DNA from 3 places in the Anaerobacillus sp. ABD4_527 genome. Region 2 is predicted to be linked to each of the others. Evidence: riboswitches for the same ligand, from Rfam matches in the RefSeq annotation. Region 2 holds a riboswitch; each other region holds the start of a gene.
What was found. A riboswitch is a leader RNA that binds a small molecule or an ion and turns the genes downstream of it on or off. The one in region 2 is predicted to bind thiamine pyrophosphate.

Region 1: linked by a shared signal. The riboswitch ahead of thiC (phosphomethylpyrimidine synthase ThiC) and the one ahead of thiE (thiamine phosphate synthase) in region 2 are both predicted to bind thiamine pyrophosphate.
Region 3: linked by a shared signal. The riboswitch ahead of tenA (thiaminase II) and the one ahead of thiE (thiamine phosphate synthase) in region 2 are both predicted to bind thiamine pyrophosphate.

What each region holds. Positions count from the first base shown of each region.
Region 1 covers NZ_JBSWXZ010000002.1:250,928-258,343, forward strand. Annotated here, with positions in the region: gene ACXAHI_RS13475 (HIT family protein) at 1-386, shown strand, start outside; gene ACXAHI_RS13480 (alpha/beta hydrolase-fold protein) at 437-1,540, shown strand; gene ACXAHI_RS13485 (DUF2975 domain-containing protein) at 1,709-2,179, shown strand; gene ACXAHI_RS13490 (helix-turn-helix domain-containing protein) at 2,181-2,405, shown strand; gene ACXAHI_RS13495 (DUF817 domain-containing protein) at 2,405-3,226, shown strand; gene ACXAHI_RS13500 (GyrI-like domain-containing protein) at 3,196-3,669, opposite strand; TPP riboswitch at 3,837-3,951, shown strand; gene thiC (phosphomethylpyrimidine synthase ThiC) at 4,088-5,866, shown strand; gene ACXAHI_RS13510 (serine protease) at 5,885-6,052, shown strand; gene ACXAHI_RS13515 (DUF3885 domain-containing protein) at 6,112-6,744, shown strand; gene ACXAHI_RS13520 (ABC transporter ATP-binding protein) at 6,980-7,416, shown strand, end outside.
Region 2 covers NZ_JBSWXZ010000001.1:1,051,348-1,058,763, reverse strand. Annotated here, with positions in the region: gene ACXAHI_RS05590 (ROK family glucokinase) at 1-746, shown strand, start outside; gene ACXAHI_RS05585 (LTA synthase family protein) at 1,036-2,919, shown strand; gene ACXAHI_RS05580 (M14 family zinc carboxypeptidase) at 3,031-4,218, shown strand; TPP riboswitch at 4,269-4,385, shown strand; gene thiE (thiamine phosphate synthase) at 4,458-5,108, shown strand; gene thiS (sulfur carrier protein ThiS) at 5,092-5,289, shown strand; gene ACXAHI_RS05565 (thiazole synthase) at 5,286-6,065, shown strand; gene thiO (glycine oxidase ThiO) at 6,080-7,180, shown strand; gene thiD (bifunctional hydroxymethylpyrimidine kinase/phosphomethylpyrimidine kinase) at 7,197-7,416, shown strand, end outside.
Region 3 covers NZ_JBSWXZ010000001.1:49,791-57,206, forward strand. Annotated here, with positions in the region: gene ACXAHI_RS00205 (ATP-dependent DNA ligase) at 1-36, opposite strand, end outside; gene ku (non-homologous end joining protein Ku) at 72-920, opposite strand; gene ACXAHI_RS00215 (SDR family oxidoreductase) at 1,179-2,048, opposite strand; gene ACXAHI_RS00220 (histidine kinase N-terminal domain-containing protein) at 2,187-3,314, shown strand; TPP riboswitch at 3,363-3,465, shown strand; gene tenA (thiaminase II) at 3,583-4,275, shown strand; gene ACXAHI_RS00230 (ECF transporter S component) at 4,272-4,850, shown strand; gene ACXAHI_RS00235 (ABC transporter ATP-binding protein) at 4,862-6,289, shown strand; gene ACXAHI_RS00240 (energy-coupling factor transporter transmembrane component T family protein) at 6,273-7,067, shown strand; gene ACXAHI_RS00245 (DUF3941 domain-containing protein) at 7,146-7,277, opposite strand; gene ACXAHI_RS00250 (DegV family protein) at 7,358-7,416, opposite strand, start outside.

The DNA.
Region 1 (7,416 bases), on a different contig from region 2:
AAGATTGTCCATTTTGCAATCCATACAGCGATGTAAACCAAACGATCGTGTTTGAAAGTGAAACATGTTATTTTCTTCAGCACGACAATGAGCAACGAGTGTTGAAGGGTTCAGGTGTAATCGTTCCGAAAAAGCATAGGAGCGACCCTTTTGATTTAACTGAAGAGGAATGGCTCGATACATATACGCTCTTAAATCGAGCGAAAGCCTACCTCGACCAACGTTTTTCCCCTGATGGCTATACAGTCGGCTGGAATGTTGGTGAAGTGTCAGGTCAATTCATTCCACATAGTCACCTTCATGTGATTCCGAGGCATATGGATGAGCCGCTTGCTGGCAAAGGCCTTCGCTATTGGTTGAAGCAAGATGAAAATAAACGACGATAATAGGAACCGCACTCGAATCGAGTGCGGTTATTGAGCGTGGGAGGAAAGGTATGAATATACAAGAAATACGAAGCCCTTTTAGTTATAACGAGATTTCTAGCATGAAACAACTCGAGACACCGATTGTGAAACACGTAGATGATGGGATCGAAATTCACTTTATTTATATTGGAAATGAAGACACTTCGAGCGTTCACGTTTTAGGTAGTTTTCCAGGGTGGGAGTTACAAGGAGGAGACATGACGAGGCTTGAAGAAAGCGACATCTGGGTAAAATCCTTTCTTATAGATCGTGCATTCGCAAGCACGTACTATTTCTCAATCAATGACGACTATGGAGATGATTGGGGAGAAAGATTCAAGCACATGATCTTAGACCCATTAAACCCGAATACGATGAATTATTCTGAAGTACCCGGTGACCCTCTTACGGCAATCTCATACGTTGAAGTAGATGAGGAGCTAGCCGCTATGAATGTGACGAAGAAGGGGAACGTCTACAAGGAAGTGTTCGAGAGCAGCGTCTTACATAATGAACGAAATCTATGGATCTATGATCCTATTGAAGCTGACACGCCTAAGAACGTGTTGATTCTATTCGATGGTTTTCAGTATACAGATGCCATCCCGGCACCTGCTATGATCGATCATTTATATGATGAAGGAAAAATTTCTGCAACGGTTATGGTCGGGGTGGATAGCCCAGACCGTTTTACGGAGTTTGTTGGAAACGATGTGTTCACTCAATTTTTAACAGATGAACTCTTACCGTGGATTCACAATACGTTCAGAGTGAATCAAAACAAAATCGTTTTAGGAGGAGCTAGCTTAGGAGGGTTGGCCGCATTTTATAGTGCAATGTCACGGCCGGATCTATTCGGTGGGGTTTTATCACAATCGGGTTCGTTCAATCATAAGAAGTGGGTCGATTGGCCTGTTCATCACATGGAAAATGGGTCAAAGCAACATCCTGTACGGATCTACATGAATGCAGGTAGGTTGGAAGTTCCGGAGTTACAAGAAGCCAATAACCAAACGTATTCAGCGCTCAAACGAAATGGCTATGATGTAAAGTATGACGTGTTTAACGGTGGACATGACGTACTATGGTGGCGTGAAACGTTTCCTAGAGGGCTGGAATATGTCTTTAAGTGAGGAATGAAGAGCTTATCCCAAATGGGGTAAGTTTTTTTGTACTCGTTTGTGATCTAGATTCAAGAGAATATATTAACAATAAATACATATCAATAATTAATAATTATTTATTGAAAAACAATAAATAATGAGGTATATTCAACCTATCAAGCAAGCGAGGTGTTTACATTGAAACTAGGTTCAACGAATTTTTTAAGAATCGTTGTAGTCGTCATTGGGGTAGCGGTACTTGCACTGTGTATCTTTGCGTTACCAGCGATTGCGTCTGAAGCAGCTGAGGGTCAAACATTTCTTTATCCCATTTTAATTGGAATGTATGCTGCTGCCATTCCGTTCTATGTTGCATTGTATCAAGCTCTAAAACTGTTAAGCTTTATCGATAAAGAAGAAGCATTTTCTGATTCTTCTGTGAAATCGCTACGAACGATCAAGTTTTCTGCAGCAACCATCAGTGTGTTGTATATGCTCGTTATGCCGTTCTTTTATATAGTAGGTGAGAGGGATGATGCACCAGGAGTTATTGCGATCGGATTAGTCATCATCTTTGCTTCTCTTGTGATCGCAGTATTTGCGGCTGTTCTTCAGAAGTTATTGAAGAGTGCGATCGAAATCAAATCTGAAAATGATCTAACGGTTTGAGGTGAAGAACATGGCGATTATTATTAATATCGACGTGATGTTAGCGAAAAGAAAAATGAGTGTGACGGAACTTTCGGAAAGGGTGGGTATCACGATGGCGAACCTTTCGATCTTGAAGAATGGAAAAGCGAAGGCGGTTCGATTTTCAACGTTGGAAGCGATATGTGAGGCATTGGAATGCCAGCCTGGCGATATTTTGGAATATAAAAACGAGAGCGGTAAGTGATGGGGCCACTTAAGCAGCTCGTCAGGTTCGGGTGGGAGCAAGCGCTATCCTGCTTGTTCCCGGTCGTTATCTTTGCTTCCTTAGCTCTTACGAAGTTCGTTCCGCTCCCCCTATTGCCGAGATATGACTGGCTACTCTTAATCTGTTTAGTCATGCAGTGGTGGATGATTCGTTCTGGTCTTGAGACGCGAGATGAATTGAAGGTGATCACGATGTTTCACCTCATCGGTCTCGCACTAGAGCTTTTTAAAGTGCACATGGGTTCTTGGTCATATCCGGCAGAGGGTTACTCAAAGGTTTTTGGCGTACCGTTGTACAGCGGATTTATGTATGCGAGCGTTGCGAGCTATCTCTGTCAGGCGTGGAGAAGGCTGAACGTAAAATTGGTCAAATGGCCATCTTTGTGGCTCGTCGTTCCACTTGCGGCTGCAATCTACCTAAACTTCTTCACTCATCATTATTGGATCGATGTTCGCTGGTGGTTATCTGCGCTCGTCATCTTCGTCTTCTTTCAATCATGGGTCACGTATGAGGTTGGAGGAAAGCAATACCGTATGCCGATTGCGCTTTCATTTGTGCTTATCGGATTTTTCATATGGATCGCAGAGAACATCGCGACTTTCTTTAGCGCCTGGGAATACCCGAACCAGAGAGATGCCTGGAGTCTTGTTCACCTTGGAAAGGTAAGCTCGTGGCTTCTCTTAGTGATCGTCAGCTTTCTGATCGTAGCGACGTTAAAGCAGGTGAAAGGGAAAAGTTCTGGTTTGCCACGTACATCTTCTAGCTCTAGCTATCTCTCAATACGAGGAACGATGAAATAAAGCGATGTTTCTTCATCTTCATGGTTAAAGGATTCTGGATAATATTCGAAGCAGTAAGAAAGATCGATACCCGACGGTCTTTCTTTTTGTATGTAATCATAGACTGATTTAATGTCACGGTCTTTATTACGAAAGCTGATTTCAAATGATAAATACGTTCCTTTTGGGATGATGATTCTCTCAAAACCACTCGTTTCACCGAATGCTGTGACTTCACACGCTGCTGTGTATGCATAACTTCCGTGCTCGATTTCTTTCATATAGCCAATCGCTTCTTCCTTTGGGACAAGGTGACTCACGTGACGGTTCATGAATTGCTCCGAGAACGTTGTCCAGAAAGACGGTAGATCCACTTCTTCTAAGGAGTTAAGGGAAAGGGAACCTGGATAGCTTAGGCCAACATAATAACGATCTTCGTTCCAGTGTAGTTTTTCGTAATTCATTGTAGTCGCCTCCATTTTTATAAACGTATTTTCCTCACAATCATAGCATGAACATCTTAGGAAATTTGATAGAAGAGGTAATCGTTAGGCATAGGTAAATAGAATCGTTCTATAACGGTAGCTATTGTATTTTTAGAAGACTCCTATATACTAGAATCAAATACAATAGAGTTAACTAGGGGAGCCCAATGAGCTGGGCTGAGAAGGAAACGCTTTGAAGTTTCTTGACTCTTTGGACCTGATCTGGATCATGCCAGCGTAGGGAAGTTAGAACGATCATCACTGTAACGCAACGTCTGTTTACATATGAGCCGGGTCCGATGAATGACAATGGACCCGGCTTTTTTATGTTTTGATAGGCTTCTGCACATGGTTTGATTCATCTCGTCCTTTATTTCAAAAAAAGGGAGAGTTTATGATGTCAACATCATCTACACCAAGCAATGAGAGCATTTCCATTATGTCTAGTTTTTCAGGTAGTCGAAAAGTGTATATCTCAGGATCGAGAGAGGATATCAAGGTGCCGATGCGTGAAATCGCGTTGAGTCCGACAACAGGGACATTTGGTGAAGAGGAGAATCCTCCGGTTCGTGTATACGACCCTAGTGGTCCGTATACAGACCAACAATATACTGTTGATCTAGAAAAAGGGCTCCCAGCACTTCGTAAAACCTGGATTCAAGAACGTGGAGACGTTGAAGAGTATGAAAGGCGCAAAATGAAGCCAGAAGATAATGGATACAAAGATGAAAATGATCCGAGAATGAGTCATTTTTCACGGTTAAATCGAAAACCACTGCGAGCGAAGAAGGGAAAGAACGTTTCGCAACTTCATTACGCTAGAAAGGGAGTGATCACTCCCGAGATGGAATTCATCGCACTTAGAGAAAAGATGAATCCAGAATTTGTTCGAGCTGAAGTGGCTAAAGGCCGTGCGATCATTCCTGCGAACATCAATCATCCAGAGATTGAGCCGATGATCATCGGTCGCAATTTTCATGTGAAGATTAACGCGAACATTGGAAATTCTGCCGTTTCCTCATCGATTGAACAGGAAGTGGAAAAAATGACTTGGGCAACACGCTGGGGCGCAGATACGATTATGGATTTATCAACGGGGAAAAACATTCATACGACTCGAGAATGGATTATACGTAATTCACCTGTGCCAGTGGGGACCGTCCCAATTTATCAAGCGCTCGAAAAGGTCAATGTTGTTGAGGATCTAACTTGGGAGGTTTACAAAGATACATTAATCGAGCAAGCAGAGCAGGGTGTTGATTACTTCACGATTCATGCCGGTGTTCGATTACAATATGTGCCGCTTACGGCTAAACGGTTAACGGGAATCGTATCTCGTGGCGGCTCGATCATGGCGCAGTGGTGCTTGTATCATCATCGAGAAAGCTTTTTGTATACGCACTTTGAAGAGATTTGTGAGATCTTAAAAACCTATGATATTTCTTTATCCCTAGGAGATGGCTTGCGTCCTGGATCCATTGCTGACGCCAATGATGACGCACAGTTTGCTGAATTAGAAACCCTTGGAGAACTAACAAAATTGGCGTGGAAATATGATGTTCAAGTTATGGTTGAGGGACCAGGACATGTGCCTATGCATCTGATTAAAGAAAACATGGACAAACAAGTCGAGCTATGTGATGAAGCGCCATTTTATACATTGGGACCACTTACAACAGATATCGCTCCTGGGTATGATCACATTACGTCTGCAATTGGGGCAGCGATGATCGGTTGGTACGGTACGGCGATGCTTTGCTATGTTACGCCAAAAGAACATCTAGGATTACCAAACAAAGAAGATGTTCGAGAAGGGGTGATCACGTATAAGATTGCGGCACATGCAGCTGATTTAGCGAAAGGGCATCCAGGGGCACAACTCCGAGATGATGCCCTTTCGAAAGCACGGTTTGAATTTAGGTGGAGAGATCAATTCAACTTGTCTTTAGATCCAGAACGTGCAGTGGAGTATCATGATGAAACCTTACCTGCTGAGGGAGCAAAAACAGCACACTTTTGTTCCATGTGTGGACCAAAGTTCTGCAGTATGAGGATTTCTCAAGATATCCGACATTTCGTAAAAGAAAATGAAACGTTCACGAAAGAGGATATTGAAAATGGGATGAAGAGAAAAGCTGCAGAGTTTAAAGAAAATGGATCGTCGATTTACCGATAACATGAAGGGGGCGACATGATGAACGTTCAACAACTTGAAGAAGAAATTAACGTTACGAAACATCACCTTTCACTGCTCGAGAATCAGTTAAAAGCGTTTCAAGAAAACTGTGATCATCACTTTGAAGGAGATCAAAACTATGAAAAATGCGTGAAGTGTCATAAGGTAGAAATCTTATATTATTAACGTGTACACTTCATTTAACGTAACAATTGAAGAGACATAGGAAAAAACGAGGTGCAAATTTGCTTGTAAATGACTATCTAAACGAGACTTTTCCGAACTTAGAGCTACAGCCTCCGTTATTATATAACTGGAACGTTGGACTACGGTTCGAATTAGGAGTGGGGTATCATCTTGGGAAAGACAGTGCTTATATGCAAGGGGTATACCATCGGGCAATCACATTATTTGAATCATTACATTCAAAAACGGAAGACATCTTTGTAGTAGTCGATGTCTATCACGATACAGAAGGAAAAGCTCACAAACATAAATTGAAGGTTTTTTCGCCATATGTGAAAGAGAAATCGCTACTGTATAAAGTAAACCAGAAAACAATTCCTTCTCTACTCCTAGAAGAAGAGGAAGAGGAGGGATGTAAAACGCATAGGTTCACGTTGCAATGCAAGACGTCCGATCTTAAGTATAGATCTATGTTAAAGGCGATTTGTAATCACGATATGGGTATAAAACCACTGATTCATCATAGGGTATACTTCATCAATATCAATAGGAAAACGATCTATCACGTTTATGACGATAGAGGATGTGATTTGCTTGCTACCTCTCCTGAATCAATAAGAAGCATGTATAATCGCTATAACGACTGGATTTTAAACTACGACAGAGAAGAAGTCGAAAAGCGGTTTACCTAACATGCAGAGAGGGAGTGTACCTTACTGAAGGTAGACTCCCTCACTATGAGGTCAGTGAAATATATGTTCAAAAGTTCATTCAAGTAAAATACTAAACGTATTCAAAACTAGCTTCTCATCATAGAATAAAAGATTGACTACTACGTCTAAATCGATTAGCATAGTTAGTTGATAATGGTTTTCAATTAAACCACTTACATAGTATTCGAAAATTTGCTAACAAAGGGATGGTTCCATGCTCAAACGTTTCTTTTCTTATTACCGTCCATACAAGTGGCTGTTTATCTTAGATTTCTCTTGTGCCGTGTTTGTCGGTATATTGGAGCTGGCCTTCCCACTCGCAGTCAATCAGGTAATCGATCGGCTATTGCCTGAACAAAATTGGTCGCTCATCATGTTCGCTTGTCTAGGATTGCTTCTCGTGTACCTGTTGAATACAGGACTGCATTATGTCGTCACGTATTGGGGGCATATGCTTGGAATCAACATTGAGACAGATATGAGGCAGAAGCTATTCACACACATGCAGAAGCTTTCGTTTTCTTATTATGATGGGAATAAAACAGGGCATAGTATTTCACGTCTGACGAAAGACTTAGAGGAGATTGGAGAAGTTGCCCACCATGGACCAGAGGATGTTTTCGTTGCGTTGATGACGCTAGTCGGTTCGTT
Region 2 (7,416 bases):
CTGGGTTTATTGAAATGGAAACTGGATTTATATATCATGCTGTGAACATCGGCTGGCGAGATTTTCCTTTGAAAGACAAGCTAGAGATGGAGACGGGACTACCTGTAATCATCGATAATGATGCCAATATAGCTGCACTTGGTGAAATGTGGCGAGGGGCAGGAGACGGAGCGCGAGATCTCTTATGTGTAACCCTTGGGACTGGTGTAGGTGGAGGAATTATCTCTGGTGGAGAAATTATTCATGGAACGAATGGGATGGCCGGAGAAATCGGTCATATTACATCGATCGTTGATGGTGGCGTTCAGTGTAACTGCGGAAAGAAAGGATGCCTAGAAACGATCGCATCTGCTACTGGGGTTGTCAGAACGGCACTCGAGACATTGGATGAGCACCCTGAAGGATCTTTACATAAAATAAGCGGAGAAATTACAGCACGAGATGTTTTTGACGCGTATCGAGCAGGCGATGCTCATGCAACAGAAGTCGTAAGCTTCACCACATCTCATCTAGGACTTGCGATCGCAAACCTTGCTAATGCTTTAAATCCGTCGAAGATCGTGATAGGTGGAGGCGTGTCTAAAGCAGGAGATACATTGCTTTTACCATTAAAAGAAGAATTTGATAAATTTGCACTTCCTCGTGTAAAAGAAGGTGCTGATTTTGCAATCGCAACGTTAGGAAATGATGCTGGTGTCATTGGTGGCGCTTGGTTAGTCAAGACGAAGCTTATGCAAAAGTCCTGATAAAACATGTTTAATTTTTAACATTACCGGGAATTAATGAGGTCTGAACAATAAGGCCTCTTTTTTTTTATGTAAAATAACCCAAATTGAAACTTTTTATTCGGATGAATCGTTATTATTAGTAGGGAAAAGACAAGTTTTTAAATGAAAACGCAGATTTTGGAGGAAAATAAGGAGAAAAGGTAGTTGAATTATTTCCAAAAACGTACTATCATATCGTTTATGTATGGTTGATAACGAAACAGATGGTAGCTCTTTCCTTATAGCCAACTAAGGAGGTACTAAGTAAATGATGAAAAAGCTACAAAACAAATATTCATTCTTCTTTATTGTAGCAATTATGCTTTGGATTAAAACGTATTTTGTATATGAATTTGCTTTTAACATTGAAACAGAGAATAAAATGGAAGGGATTATCCTCTTTCTGAATCCATTAAGCTCTATTCTATTGTTCCTAGGTTTTGCTTTATTTGCATCTCCTAAGTATAGAAACAGAGTTCTACTAATAATCGATTTCATTGGTTCTTTCATATTATTCGCTAACGTCGTTTATTATCGTGAGTTTACAGACTTTATCACGATCCCATTGTTATTCCAAACAAATAACATGGGTGAACTTGGAAACAGTATTACGGAGCTTGTAAGTGGATATGACTTCTTCCTGTTCCTTGATATCATCGTGTTAGCTGTTTACCTCATGGTACGTAAGACGAAAACTTTTGAAGTTAAGAAGAAAGAAATCGCAATTGTTTTCGCAAGTGCAATTGCGCTTTTCGCAGTCAATGTAGGTCTTGCAGAGACAGAACGTCCACAGTTGTTAACACGTACATTTGACCGTGAAATGCTTATCAAATATATCGGAACATATAACTACCATGTTTACGATGCTGTTCTCCAGTCTAAAGCAAAAGCGCAGCGTGCATTTGCAGATGGCAGTGAGATTGTGGATATTGAAAACTATGTCAAAGCAAACCACGTCGAACCAAACCCAGAAATGTTTGGAAAAGCAGAAGGTAAAAATGTTATCCTCGTTTCACTTGAATCTACACAAACCTTCGTTGTAAACGAAGAAGTAGATGGTAAGGAAATCACACCTTTCCTTAATGATCTAATTGAAGATAGCTATTATTTCCCTAACTTTTATCACCAAACAGCACAGGGGAAAACATCTGATTCAGAATTTATCGTTGAAAACTCATTGTACGGACTTCCAAGTGGAGCGGTTTTCTTCACACATTCTGGAAATGAATACAATGCTAGCCCTGAGGTTTTAAGTGAAGAAGGTTACTACAGTTCAGTTTTCCACGCAAACAACAAGAGTTTCTGGAACCGTGATGTTATGTATGATGCTCTTAAATATGACAAGTTCTACGACATCAATGATTTTTCTGTAACTCCTGAAAACTCGATCGGGTGGGGACTGAAAGATGAGTACTTCTTTGATCAGTCGATTAAATATTTGAAGACAATGCCTGAACCTTACTATGCAAAGTACATTACGCTCACAAACCATTTTCCTTTTACACTTGAAAAAGAAGATGAGTACATCCCAGAGTGGACTTCTGATGATGGAACAGTGAATCGTTTCTTTACGACTGTAAGATATCAGGATGAAGCACTTAAGAAGTTTTTTGAGCGCATGAAAGAAGAAGGGCTATATGAAGATTCAATCTTCGTATTGTATGGAGACCACTATGGAATTTCTCAAAACCACAACAAGGCAATGGGAGAATTCCTTGGTAAAGAAATTACACCATTTGAGACCACTCAACTACAACGAGTACCTTTAGTTGTTCATATGCCTGGTCAAGAAGGCGAAGTGATGGAACAGGTTAGTGGTCAAATTGACTTAAAACCAACTATTATGCACCTTCTCGGAATTGAAACGAAAGATATGATTAAGTTCGGTAACGATTTATTCGCAGAAAAGCAAGATAACTTTACAATTCTTCGTGACGGAAGCTTTATCACTGAAAATCACCTTTATACCAATAACGTTTGTTATGACAAAGAAACTGGAGAGGAAACGGATAAAGCTGCCTGTGAACCATACATGGAGAAAGCTAAAACGGATCTTGCCTATTCCGATAAAATCGTCTACGGCGATCTGCTTCGTTTCTTTGGGGAAAACAACGAACAACCTGCTGGTGAAAGCGAAAAAACAGAACAGTAAGTAAAGAACCATGCCCACAGGGCATGGTTCTTTTGTTTTTGTTTATTAGCATACAACGATGAGCTCTCTACATAGCATAGTATGAAGGCTTCTAGGGTGGAGGGATTGCATATGAGAGTAAGAGTGAAGAGTGGAGATACGATGTGGAAGTATAGCAGAGTATTTCAAATACCAATGCAGCTTATTATCGATAGCAATGAAAGCGTTGATCCAAATCGGCTAGTCATCGGAGATATGATCAATATACCTGGTTACGTAACGAAAAGCTATACGATACGAAAGGGAGATACACTCTGGAGTATAGCTTTATGGTATGACGCGCCTTTGGATGGAATCTTACTCATTAATGATGCCAATCCTTTCGCGTTACAAGTTGGAGAGAAAGTAAACGTCCCCATTCGAATGGTTTGGCCTCTTGTGAATCCCGAGCAAAACTATACTTATGAAACGATGGTAAGAGATATTCAAAAGCTGTTAGCTGTTTATCCGTTTATAAAACGGTCAGTTATCGGGGAGTCTGTAATGGGGAAGCCTATTCCGGAATTACGAGTAGGCGTGGGTTCGAAGAAAGTCCATATGAACGGTTCATTTCATGCCAACGAATGGCTTACAACAGCTCTATTGATGAAGTTATTAAACGATTACTTAATGGCACTTACGAACACACAGGTGCTAAGTGGTGTTTACTTGCCACCTCTTTACGATTCTACATCCCTTTCAATTGTTCCCATGGTAAACCCTGATGGAGTAAACTTGGTCATTGATGGCTTGCCAGAAGAAGAGCCATATCGCACGTTAGCAAACGATCTAAATAACGGGAGTGACGATTTTAACCGTTGGAAAGCGAACATACGAGGTGTAGATTTAAACAATCAGTATCCTGCTAAATGGGAAATAGAGGCAGAACGGAAGCCGAAGAAACCATCACCGAGAAATTTTCCTGGTTATGAACCTCTAAGTGAGCCTGAAGCAATTGCAATTGCAGAACTCTCACAACGTAGGGAGTTTGACCGCGCACTAGCATTCCATTCTCAAGGAGAGGTCATTTTTTGGGGATATGAAGGTCTTGAACCTCCTGAATCTGAAGTTTTAGTTACTGAATATTCAAGGTTGAGTGGCTATCGCCCGATTCGCTATGTTGATAGTTTTGCAGGCTATAAAGACTGGTTTATTCAAGATTTTAGAAGCCCCGGCTTTACAGTAGAGATAGGAAAGGGAGAAAGCCCGCTTCCTATAAGTCAATTTGGTAAGATTTATAACGATACGATTGGGATATTTCTATCCTCTCTATATATGTAATTTACTTGTCATCATTCTGATTGTTTGCCATAATGAAAGAGAATTGAATAGTTGTTGACTAGGGGTGCCTACGTATTCGGGTAGGCTGAGAATAGGAAACCAATACTTTCTATACCCTTGAACCTGATCTGGTTTATACCAGCGTAGGGAAGTCGGTAGAGGTATTTGATATAATAACTGCCCTCATTCCATACGCGGAATGAGGGCTTTTTATATTTTTTGAGAAAGGAAGGATTCAAATGAAAGATTTTAACCTATATGTTATCACCGGTGAAGAATTTCATCCTGATCGAAGTTTATATGATGTGATGGAAGAGGCAATGTTAGGCGGAGCTGAAATTATCCAACTTCGTGATAAGCACAGTAGCAAGAAGGTGATTTTGGAAAAAGCAAGGATACTGCGTGATATGACGAGGAAGCACAATGTAACGTTTATCGTTAATGATCATATTGATGTTGCACTGGCAGTAGATGCAGATGGTGTTCATTTAGGACAGGATGATCTTCCGATAAGCGTAGCGAGAAAAATAATCGGTACGGATAAAATCATAGGAATCTCGACTCATAAGATAGAGGAAGCCCGCCTTGCAGAAAAAGAGGGGGCGGATTATATAGGAGCTGGACCTGTTTATAAAACGAATAGTAAAAGCGATGTGGTGGATCCAGTGACTACAGCTTACATTCATGCCGTTGCATCAGAAATTACAATACCGTTCGTTGCGATAGGTGGAATCAAGCTCCATAACGTGGAGGAAGTTTTAAGTGCTGGTGCGTCCCGGATATGTGTAATTAGTGAGGTTGTGGGTAGCTCTAACGTTCGAGGTACTAGTGAAGCATTCATCGAAAAGATTACACGTTCAAAGGAGGTTAATCATGAGACTTCACATTAATGGTGAAACGCATGACCTTGAAGTATCGACTATGACGGATGTGATTCATCACTTCCAGTTGCAAAAAAGCTTGGTTGCGACTGAATTAGACGGAACGATTATCGACCGAGAAGACTGGGACGAGACAGAGCTAAAAGATGGCATGAAAATTGAACTTGTTCAATTTGTTGGAGGTGGATGAAGATGAACGATGTACTAACAATCGCTGGAAAACAATTCGAATCTAGATTATTCCTAGGTACTGGGAGATACCCTAATCCCTTCGTACAAAACCAGGCGATCGAAGCTTCGGAGGCTGAGGTATTAACGTTTGCGATCAGGAGAATCAATTTGAACTCTCCTAACGAGGATGCAATTCTTCAGCACTTGGGTAACAAAACGTTTCAATACTTGCCTAACACTTCTGGTGCTACATCTGCTGAGGAAGCAGTTAGAATCGCTAAATTAGCTAGGTCTTCAGGGTTGAGCAACTGGATAAAGATCGAAGTGAGCAGAAATGACAAGACGCTATTGCCAGATCCAATTGAAACAGTAAAAGCGACAGAAATTTTAGCGAATGATGGATTCGTAGTCTTACCTTATACATCGGATGACCCAGCATTGTGCTACAGGTTACAGGAAGCTGGAGCAGCTGCAGTGATGCCTGGTGGTTCTCCCATCGGAACTGGGCTTGGAATCTTGAATCCATATAACATTGAACTTATTACAGAGGAGTTGACGGTTCCTGTCATCGTTGATGCGGGATTAGGTAGTGCAGCGGATGTAACAAAAGCGATGGAGCTTGGTGCTGATGGCGTGTTGTTAAACACGGCAATAGCCAAAGCAAGAAATCCAGTCAAGATGGCTGAAGCAGTAAAGCACGCGATTAAGGCAGGAAGGCTTTCTTATTTATCAGGTCGAATACCTAAGAAAAAGTATGCTACCGCTAGTAGTACGATCGACTATATTTCGAAGTAGGAGGGTGTTAAAGCATGGCTAGCGTTTCAATAGTTGGTGGAGGTGTCATCGGCCTGTCGATCGCGTATGAGTGCAGGAAACGTGGGTTTGAAGTTACCGTGATTGAAGCGGGAGTATGTGGTGGACAAGCTTCTGGTGCTGCTGCTGGGATGCTTGCTCCTTATTCCGAGATAACCGAAGACCCTGATGATTTTTTCCGATTATGCCAGAGAAGCCTTAATCTATACCCTGATTGGGTCGAGCATATCATGCAATCATCCAATGAATCATTTGAATTTAGCAACTGTGGAAGCCTTTATGCTATTTTTCATGAAGCCGATCTCCTTTCGCTAGAAGCAAAGAAACGGTGGCAAAGTGAATATGGTATTGAGTCCTATATCTTATCAGGAGATGAAGCTAGAGAAAAGGAGCCTTTACTCTCTGACGATGTATACGCTGCCCTTTGGTGCCCTGCTGAAAGTCATATCTATGCACCGGGATATGTAAAAGCCTTGATTCAAGCGTGCAGAAATGTTGGCGTTAGCATCATAGAACATGCTGGAGACGCAGAGTTAGTAGATGGTGAGCCCCACCTTGTTACCACAGATAAAGGCTTGATAAAAAGTGACTTTATTGTGCTTGCAACAGGAGCATGGTCACAGAAGTGGGAAATAGGACTAAATTGCTCATTACCTGTTTTTCCGATCAGAGGACAGATTTGTGCATATGATGGCCCATCACTAGGTCATATCGTGTTTACGAGTCAAGGTTATTTTGTTGGAAAAGAGAACGGAACCCTCATTGCAGGTGCATCTGAAGATATAGCGGGTTTTGACACAAGTGTTACGGAGCATGGGATAAACCGTTTAGAATCTTGGAGCAAAAAAGTGTTACCAGATCTGAGAGAAGAACAACCTTTTCATAAATGGGCAGGCTTAAGGCCAGCCTCACAGGACGGTTTTCCGATCATAGGAAAGGTTATAGGAAAACCATCAATCCTTATAGCGTCAGGACATTATCGTAATGGAATATTACTCAGTCCAGTAACGGCGGAAATCATCGCAAATGAAATCGAAAAAATGCCACAAGAAATTCCAATCGAGAGCTTTAGACCTGAACGGTTTCAGTTCGTTTAGAAGGGGATGAAAGGAAATGTTTAAAGTACTAACGATTGCAGGGTCTGATAGTGGTGGGGGAGCTGGGATTCAGGCTGATCTAAAGACGTTTCAAGAGAGAGATGTGTATGGGATGAGCGTTATAACTGCACTCACTGCCCAAAACTCTCTAGGTGTTCACGGTATCTATCCGCAATCTTTAGAAGCAATCACGAAACAAATCGACGCAGTGTTATCGGACATCGGAGCGGATGCAA
Region 3 (7,416 bases), 1.0 Mb from region 2:
AGAAGAGACTGGTTCAAACGGTTTGATCGGTTTCATCGGAAGTCCTCATTTCACGTGCCTATGCGAGCATGCTAGTTCGCTTCTTTTTCTTTCTTTTTCTTCACAGATACTTTTTTCTTTTTTTGCTCTGTCTTTGCCTTTGCCTTTGAACCAGTATCAACCGGTTCTAAACTTGCCTGAAGGGCATCCATCAAATCAACAACATTCTTCTTTGGTTTTTCTTTCACGACTTTAATATCATCACCAGATATCTTACTCTGAATCAGAGCCATGATGGCTTCTCGTCGTTCGTCTTTGTATTGAGAAGGATCGAATTCAGTTGTTAGCTGTTCGATTAACTGCTGCGCCATCGTTAATTCTTTCTTACTTAAATCCATTTCTTCTGGTAAATCAGGTACATGATCTAATTCACGCACTTCATCAGGAAAATACATCGTTTCCATCATCAATCCATTTTTATATACACGAACGGCAGCGAGGTGTTCTTTTGACCGAATCGTAATTTTTGCAATACCGATCCTTCCCGATGCTTCCATTGCTTTTTTCAGTAGAGTATAGGGCTTGCTGCCATTTTCGTTCGGTCCTATAAAATAGGAGCGGTTGAAATACACGGGGTCGATGTCATCTAGTTCAACAAAGTCCACAATTTCGACAGACTTGTTTTTTTCTTGAGCGAGCGCTTCGATCTCGTCTCTTTCGATGATCACGAACTTACCGTCTTCATACTCATAGCCTCTCACGATTTCATCTGATTCAAGTGCTTTTTCACAGTGAGGACATGTTTTCTCATATTTGATCGGCGTATGACACTTCTCGTGAAGGTAGCGCATTTTGATATCTTTATTTTCTGTCGCGGAATATAGCTTTATCGGAATATTAACCAACCCGAAGCTTATCGAGCCTTTCCACATCGTATGCATTTTATTCAATCCTTTCAGCTTCTCTATACTGTTAGAATGTCTCATGAACGATAAAGCATGCAGATAAAAGGAGGTGATTGGGGATCATTTGGAGAGAAAGAGGAGTCGGATTTGCACGTAAGAGAGCTTTATTGTCTAAAAAACAAATTTATTAGCCAAATATCCTTTTTATTGTCCAGAATCTCGTTTTATTGTCCGAATATCCTTTTTATTAGCGAAAGTAAAAAACCTCCCCAAAAAGGGAGGATTGGTTTGAAACTATGAAGTCATATACTGTCCGCCGTTAATGTGGATCGTTTGACCTGTCATATAGGAAGAGTCGTCCGAACCAAGAAGCACATAAGCAGCAGCGAGTTCCTCAGGCTGCCCAGGACGTCCCATCGGCGTGTTCGCTCCAAAGTTTTTCACTTTATCTGCTGAAAAAGTGGACGGAATCAATGGTGTCCAAATAGGGCCGGGTGCAACGCTATTCACACGGATGCCTTTCCCTACGAGCGATTTTGCCATGCTCCTAGTAAACGACGTGATCGCACCTTTCGTACTCGCATAGTCGATCAACTGTTCGTTTCCTTCGTAAGCTGTTATGGAAGACGTGTTGATGATCGCGCTACCCTTTTTCAAATGAGGGAGAGCGGCTTTTGTTAGATGGAACATGGAAAACACGTTTGTTCGGTACGTTTTTTCAAGCTGTTCTGCCGTTATATCCTCTAACCCTTTCTGAGGATGCTGTTCGGCTGCGTTGTTAATCAGGATATCAAGGGTGCCATAAGCTTCGATCACTTGGTTGATCACGCTTTGACAAAACGCTTCATCACCGATATCACCCGAGAGCAGAAGGCATTCAGCGCCATGCTCCTCGATGAGTTTTTTCGTGTTGTGCGCATCTTCTTCTTCATCTAAGTATACGATTGCGAGTTTAGCTCCTTCTTTTGCATAGGCGAGAGCTGCAGCTTCACCAATCCCGCTGTCACCACCCGTAATGAGAGCAACTTTATTCGTAAGCTTGCCAGACCCTTTGTAATCCCAGTTTTCGATCAATGGCTTTGGATTCATTTCTTCTTGTGAGCCTGGTTGATGGTTTTGATGTTGAGCTGGTTGACCATCCGTTTGTTTAAAATCTGGTCGCATAATCAGATCATCTCCTCAAGAATAATTTTACCTATGGTAGTGATTACCATTCCTGTTAGTTTTCAAACATTGCTTCATGTAGGAATTAATAATTCATGATAAACTAGAACAAGCATAAGTAGTCAGTGAGGGAACGCCATGGAAAATGATAAACAGTTTGAACAACAACTCGCAGCATTTTTAAAAGATAGTCAGCCAAAAATTGTTCAAAAGTGGCTAAACATCGCAAAGCTCTCGAATGATGATCCGTACTATGAAGAAATTATCAATAATGGAAAACGAACGGTAGAATTGATTTCTCATTATATTTTGACAGAAGATGAAAGTTGGATTGTAACGTTAACAAAGAAAATCGCAACGGAACGTATTCAAGCGAATGTGAATATAGGGGAGTTCGTAGCAAATATCAATTCGGGTCGTTCCGTGGTCATTTCTGTTTTAAATGAATCGGATTTCAATCGAGACGATCTATCAAGAGCATCAGATATGATTAATAATTATTTTAATTCTTACCTTTACCATTCAGTGACGGAGTATACGAAGCAGAAAGACAGTATTATCCAAGATAAGAATTTGTTTATTAAAGAGATGCACAGCGATCGACTGACAATCCTTGGACAGTTAGGGGCTAGCTTTGCGCATGAATTTCGTAATCCACTCACTTCGATAAAAGGCTTTCTGAAACTATTAGAAGGTCAGCATCAAGAAGCGTTGAGGAAACACTATTTCGAAATTATTAATGAGGAAATGAATAACCTTGAAGAAAAAGTTCGTCAATTTTTATTCCTCTCAAAAATGCGCGGAATCGACGACACGCCAACGAAGGTTAACATGACTAGTTTGCTCGGGTATTCTATCGATGTGTTATATCCAAGGTTCCTTGAGTCGAATATTGAAGTGACAACAGCGATATCTCCTGAATTAATCGTTTGCGGGGTAGAGGAACAGCTTAAACAGGTTGTTCTTAATATCGTCATCAACTCGATAGAAGAGTTGAGTGAAAACGATCAAGAGTCGAGAAGGGTCTTGGTTGAGGGGTTTAAAGAGGGTGATTTTGTCATCACTCATATTACGAACAACGGAGATCCGATTCCTTCTCATCTTGTTGAGAGTATCTTTGAACCTTTTATCAGTACGAAGGAGCTTGGAACAGGCCTTGGGCTCTCGGTTTGCAAGCAAATTATTGAAAAACACAGTGGTACGATCTCAGTGCGTTCAACTGAAGAAGAAACAACATTCGTAATTAAACTTCCAGAAAATTGTTGACAGAGAAAGAAATGAATAGTAGCTTTAAGATTATAATATGAAATGCTTATAGTCCACTAGGGGAGTCATGCACATGACTGAGACAGGAAAACCTGGACCCTTTGAACCTGATCTGGTTAGCGCCAGCGGAGGAAAGTGGAGACGGATGCATAACGCAACCGCTCCATTTTTGGAGCGGTTTTTGTTTTGCTTCAAAAATGTTGATGTTCGTGCATGTGAGCTCCTTTCCTCATCATCAGGCGGATGATAAGCGGAAAGGAGCTTTATTATGTTGTTTACTGATCAAATTAGAAGAGAAGCAGAACCAATTTTTGAGGCCATTTACCAACATCCATTCGTGAGGGGCATCGCTGATGGCACGCTAGGGAAAGAGCAGCTTATTCATTATGTGAAGCAGGATTTCGAGTACTTGAATACGTTTGCTCGTATTTATGGAATCGCACTATCGAAATGTGAGAAGAGAGAGGAAATGGAATTCTTCAATCAACAAATCACATTTGTTTTAAACAGTGAAGTCCACCCTCATACGAACTTCTGTAACGTGGCAGGCGTGACATACGATGAATTGCAAGGATTTCCGCTCGCCCCGACTGCCCATCATTATACGAGACACATGCTCGATGCAGCTCATTCTGGATCATTAGGAGATATTGCTGCCGCTCTACTTCCTTGTCCATGGACGTATCAAGAGATCGGACAGCGACTAATTGAAGACCTTTCCCCAAGGAAAGAACATCCATTTTATGATTGGATCACATTTTACGGTGAAAAAGAGATGGTATCTGTAACAGATCAGCTTAGGGAAATTGTAAACGAACGAGCTAAATCTGCTTCGGGAACTGAGCTTAAGAGAATGAGAGACCTTTATATTCAAAGCTGTCAACTTGAGTATGGTTTTTGGGAGATGGCATATACGATTGAACAGTGGCCTGTTCCGATGCTTGAGGAAGAGCGGATATGAACAAATTAAAACTTTCAGATATTCTGATCACCATCGTCATCGCACTTGTTTTTGGCATCATTTATAAACTCTGGGGCCCCGTTTATAACCTTGTGAAACCATTTGGCCTTCATGTTGGGGACATCGTATATGGCATGTGGTTTATAGCAGGAACAGTCGCGATGTTGATCTTACGAAAGCCAGGTGTAGCACTGCTTGCTGAAACAGCAGCCGCTTCAGGTGAATTCTTAGTCGGCTCAGAGTATGGTCTCTCTGTTCTTCTATATGGGATCGTTCAAGGTCTTGGAACTGAACTTGTCTTTGCACTGTTTAGATATAAGCGCTACACCGCATTTGTAGCTGCTCTCAGTGGAATCGCAGCAGCTGCAGGTTCGTTGATCATGGATGTAGCTTACGGATACATTTTAGATCTCGCACTTTGGAACTTACTATTATTGATCTCTGCTCGAGTTCTTGGTGGTTTATTGATCGCCGGAATCTTTGCTTACTTCCTTGTGGAAGCTCTTGAAAAAACAGGGGTGACAAGCCTTGTCAGACCTGCAAGTGATGAGGACTTCAAAGCATTGGATAAGTAAGGAGGCAGCTTATGAAAGTAGGAGTGACGAATCTTAGAGTGAAATATGCAGGAGCATCTGAACTGCTTTTTGAAGACCTTACACTTCATATTGAAAAAGGGGAAAAGGTACTTTTACTAGGACCTAGTGGCTGTGGGAAATCAACGTTGCTCCAAGTACTATCGGGACTCATCCCAGCGGCAGTACCAGTCCCAATGAAAGTCGAAGAAAAGATGATTCCTGAAGCGACAGGGTATGTGTTTCAAGATCCTGACGCACAATTTTGTATGCCTTACGTAGATGAGGAAATGGCTTTTGTTTTAGAGAACCGTGCCATCCCTAGAAGCGAGATGAAGGGGTTGATCAATACGTACCTCAATAAGGTTGGGTTACATTTTGATGACCCTCATGTTGAAATCGCTACGCTCTCTCAAGGAATGAAGCAAAGGCTTGCTATTGCTTCTGTATTATCTTTAGAACCAGATGTCCTTTATTTGGATGAGCCAACAGCTCTTTTAGATCCTGATGGGACGAAGGACGTATGGGAGACGATAAAGAAGATCGAAGACGATCAAACGATGGTAATCGTAGAACATAAAGTTGATCATGTGATCGATTTTGTAGATCGCGTTGTTCTTTTCGACGATACAGGAACAATACTTGCAGATAGTGATCCTGAAACGATTCTTTCTTTTTATAAACATAAGATGAAGGAATTCGGAATTTGGTACCCTGGTATTTGGAAAGAACACGAGCATGGTCTGAAAAGGGAGACGAAGAACGCCCTCTCTGTTATGACCATTAAGGATTTAAAAGGATTCAAAGGGAAGAAGTGTCTTGTTGAACTTCCTGAAGCAGTGATACATGAAGGTGAGTGGATCGTCGTCACTGGCGAGAATGGAGCAGGGAAAAGCTCCCTCCTCCTTAGTATCATGCAAGTGTTGAAAACAACTGGAGATGTACATGTTGACGGTAAAGCGTTGCACTCCATAAAAGAAGCTAGAGAAAAACTAGCGTTTGTATTTCAAAATCCAGAATTTCAATTTGTTACGAATTCGGTATACGATGAGTTAGCATACTCGGTGTCTGAGGACGTACAGAATCGAGTCACGACCTGGCTTGAAAACTATGAGTTGTTAAAACATCAACATCAGCATCCTTATCAGCTCTCCACGGGACAAAAGCGCAAGCTGAGTGTTGGAACGGCATTGTTTGGAAACCAACGGGTCCTATTGTTAGACGAGCCAACGTTTGGACAGGACGCGAAGAATACGTTTAAACTATTGGAGGTTTTCGAGGATTTACGGTCAAAAGGGATCACCATTATGATGGTTACTCATGATCCAAACATCGTAGAAACGTACGCGACGAGAGAGTGGATCATCTCGAAAGGGAGAATGGTGTCTGATCGTAGCGCGAATCGAAGAGAGGAGGCTGTCGTTCATGCAGTTGACTCTTGATTACAGTGAAACGTGGTTACATCGCATGAACCCTGCCTTTAAGCTCGTCTTTTTTCTTTTTTTGTTTTTAGGACTGTTGTTTATTCATAATCCAAATATCATCACGTATGTAACGCTGCTTCCACTCATTCTTGTGTCGTTCTTTACAGGACATAAAAGAAAGCTATTGTTGATCTTGATGATTCCGTTTCTTCTTTTGTTTGTTTCTAGCTCAACAAGCATGATCTTTTTTGGACAGGGAACGACGACGTGGTGGAAGTGGGGACTCATTCATATTACAGAAGAGAGCTTTTACAGAGGTCTTCATATTGGATTCCGAGCACTTAACTTTGCATTGCTCGGTTTGATCTTTGCCCTCACGACCAGACCTGTTCTGCTATTTTACTCATTGACTCAGCAGCTAAAAGTTCCACCTCGGTTTGCATATAGCTTTATGGCTGCAGTACGTATCCTACCGATGATGGTGGAAGAATTTCAACAGCTTAAGAATGCACTGTTAGTTCGTGGAGTAAAGAAAGAGAAAGGATGGAAGAGGATTACGCAAACCATCACGTTGTATGCTGTGCCGCTTTTATCGCAAAGTATTCGGAGAGCGCATCGAATAGCAGTGGCGATGGAATCGAAGCAGTTCCATAATGGAAAACGAACGTATTATTATGAGACCCGTTTATCAAAATTTGATGGACTGTTTGTTCTGTACATTGTCCTAGGAGTAGTGACGATGGTCTGGTTAGGGTTAGAAGTTCCCGCTTATGAAATTACGGATGTAAGAAAGTGAGAATGAAAACTGCCGAGCAATCGGCAGTTTTGTTTTTTAAAACAAAAAAGCAGGCTGATTGTTCAGCCTGCTTGATTTTTATAGATGATCACTGCTCTTTGAATACTGATGTTTCCCTTTTTCACGGTTGATTTCTTTTTGATCATTCTTCAGCATTCGCTTCGCATTATGATCCACTGGCTTCTTATTATTGTCTGTTGTATTAGGCACTAAATTCCCTCCTTGGACCCATAGTTTAAATCACTACTTTTAGGGTACACAGTTGAAGGAGATACTATGTAGCATACTATTTACTTATTTAGGAAAAATAAGGCAAGTGTACCTGGACCTGAGTGAGATCCGATCGTGG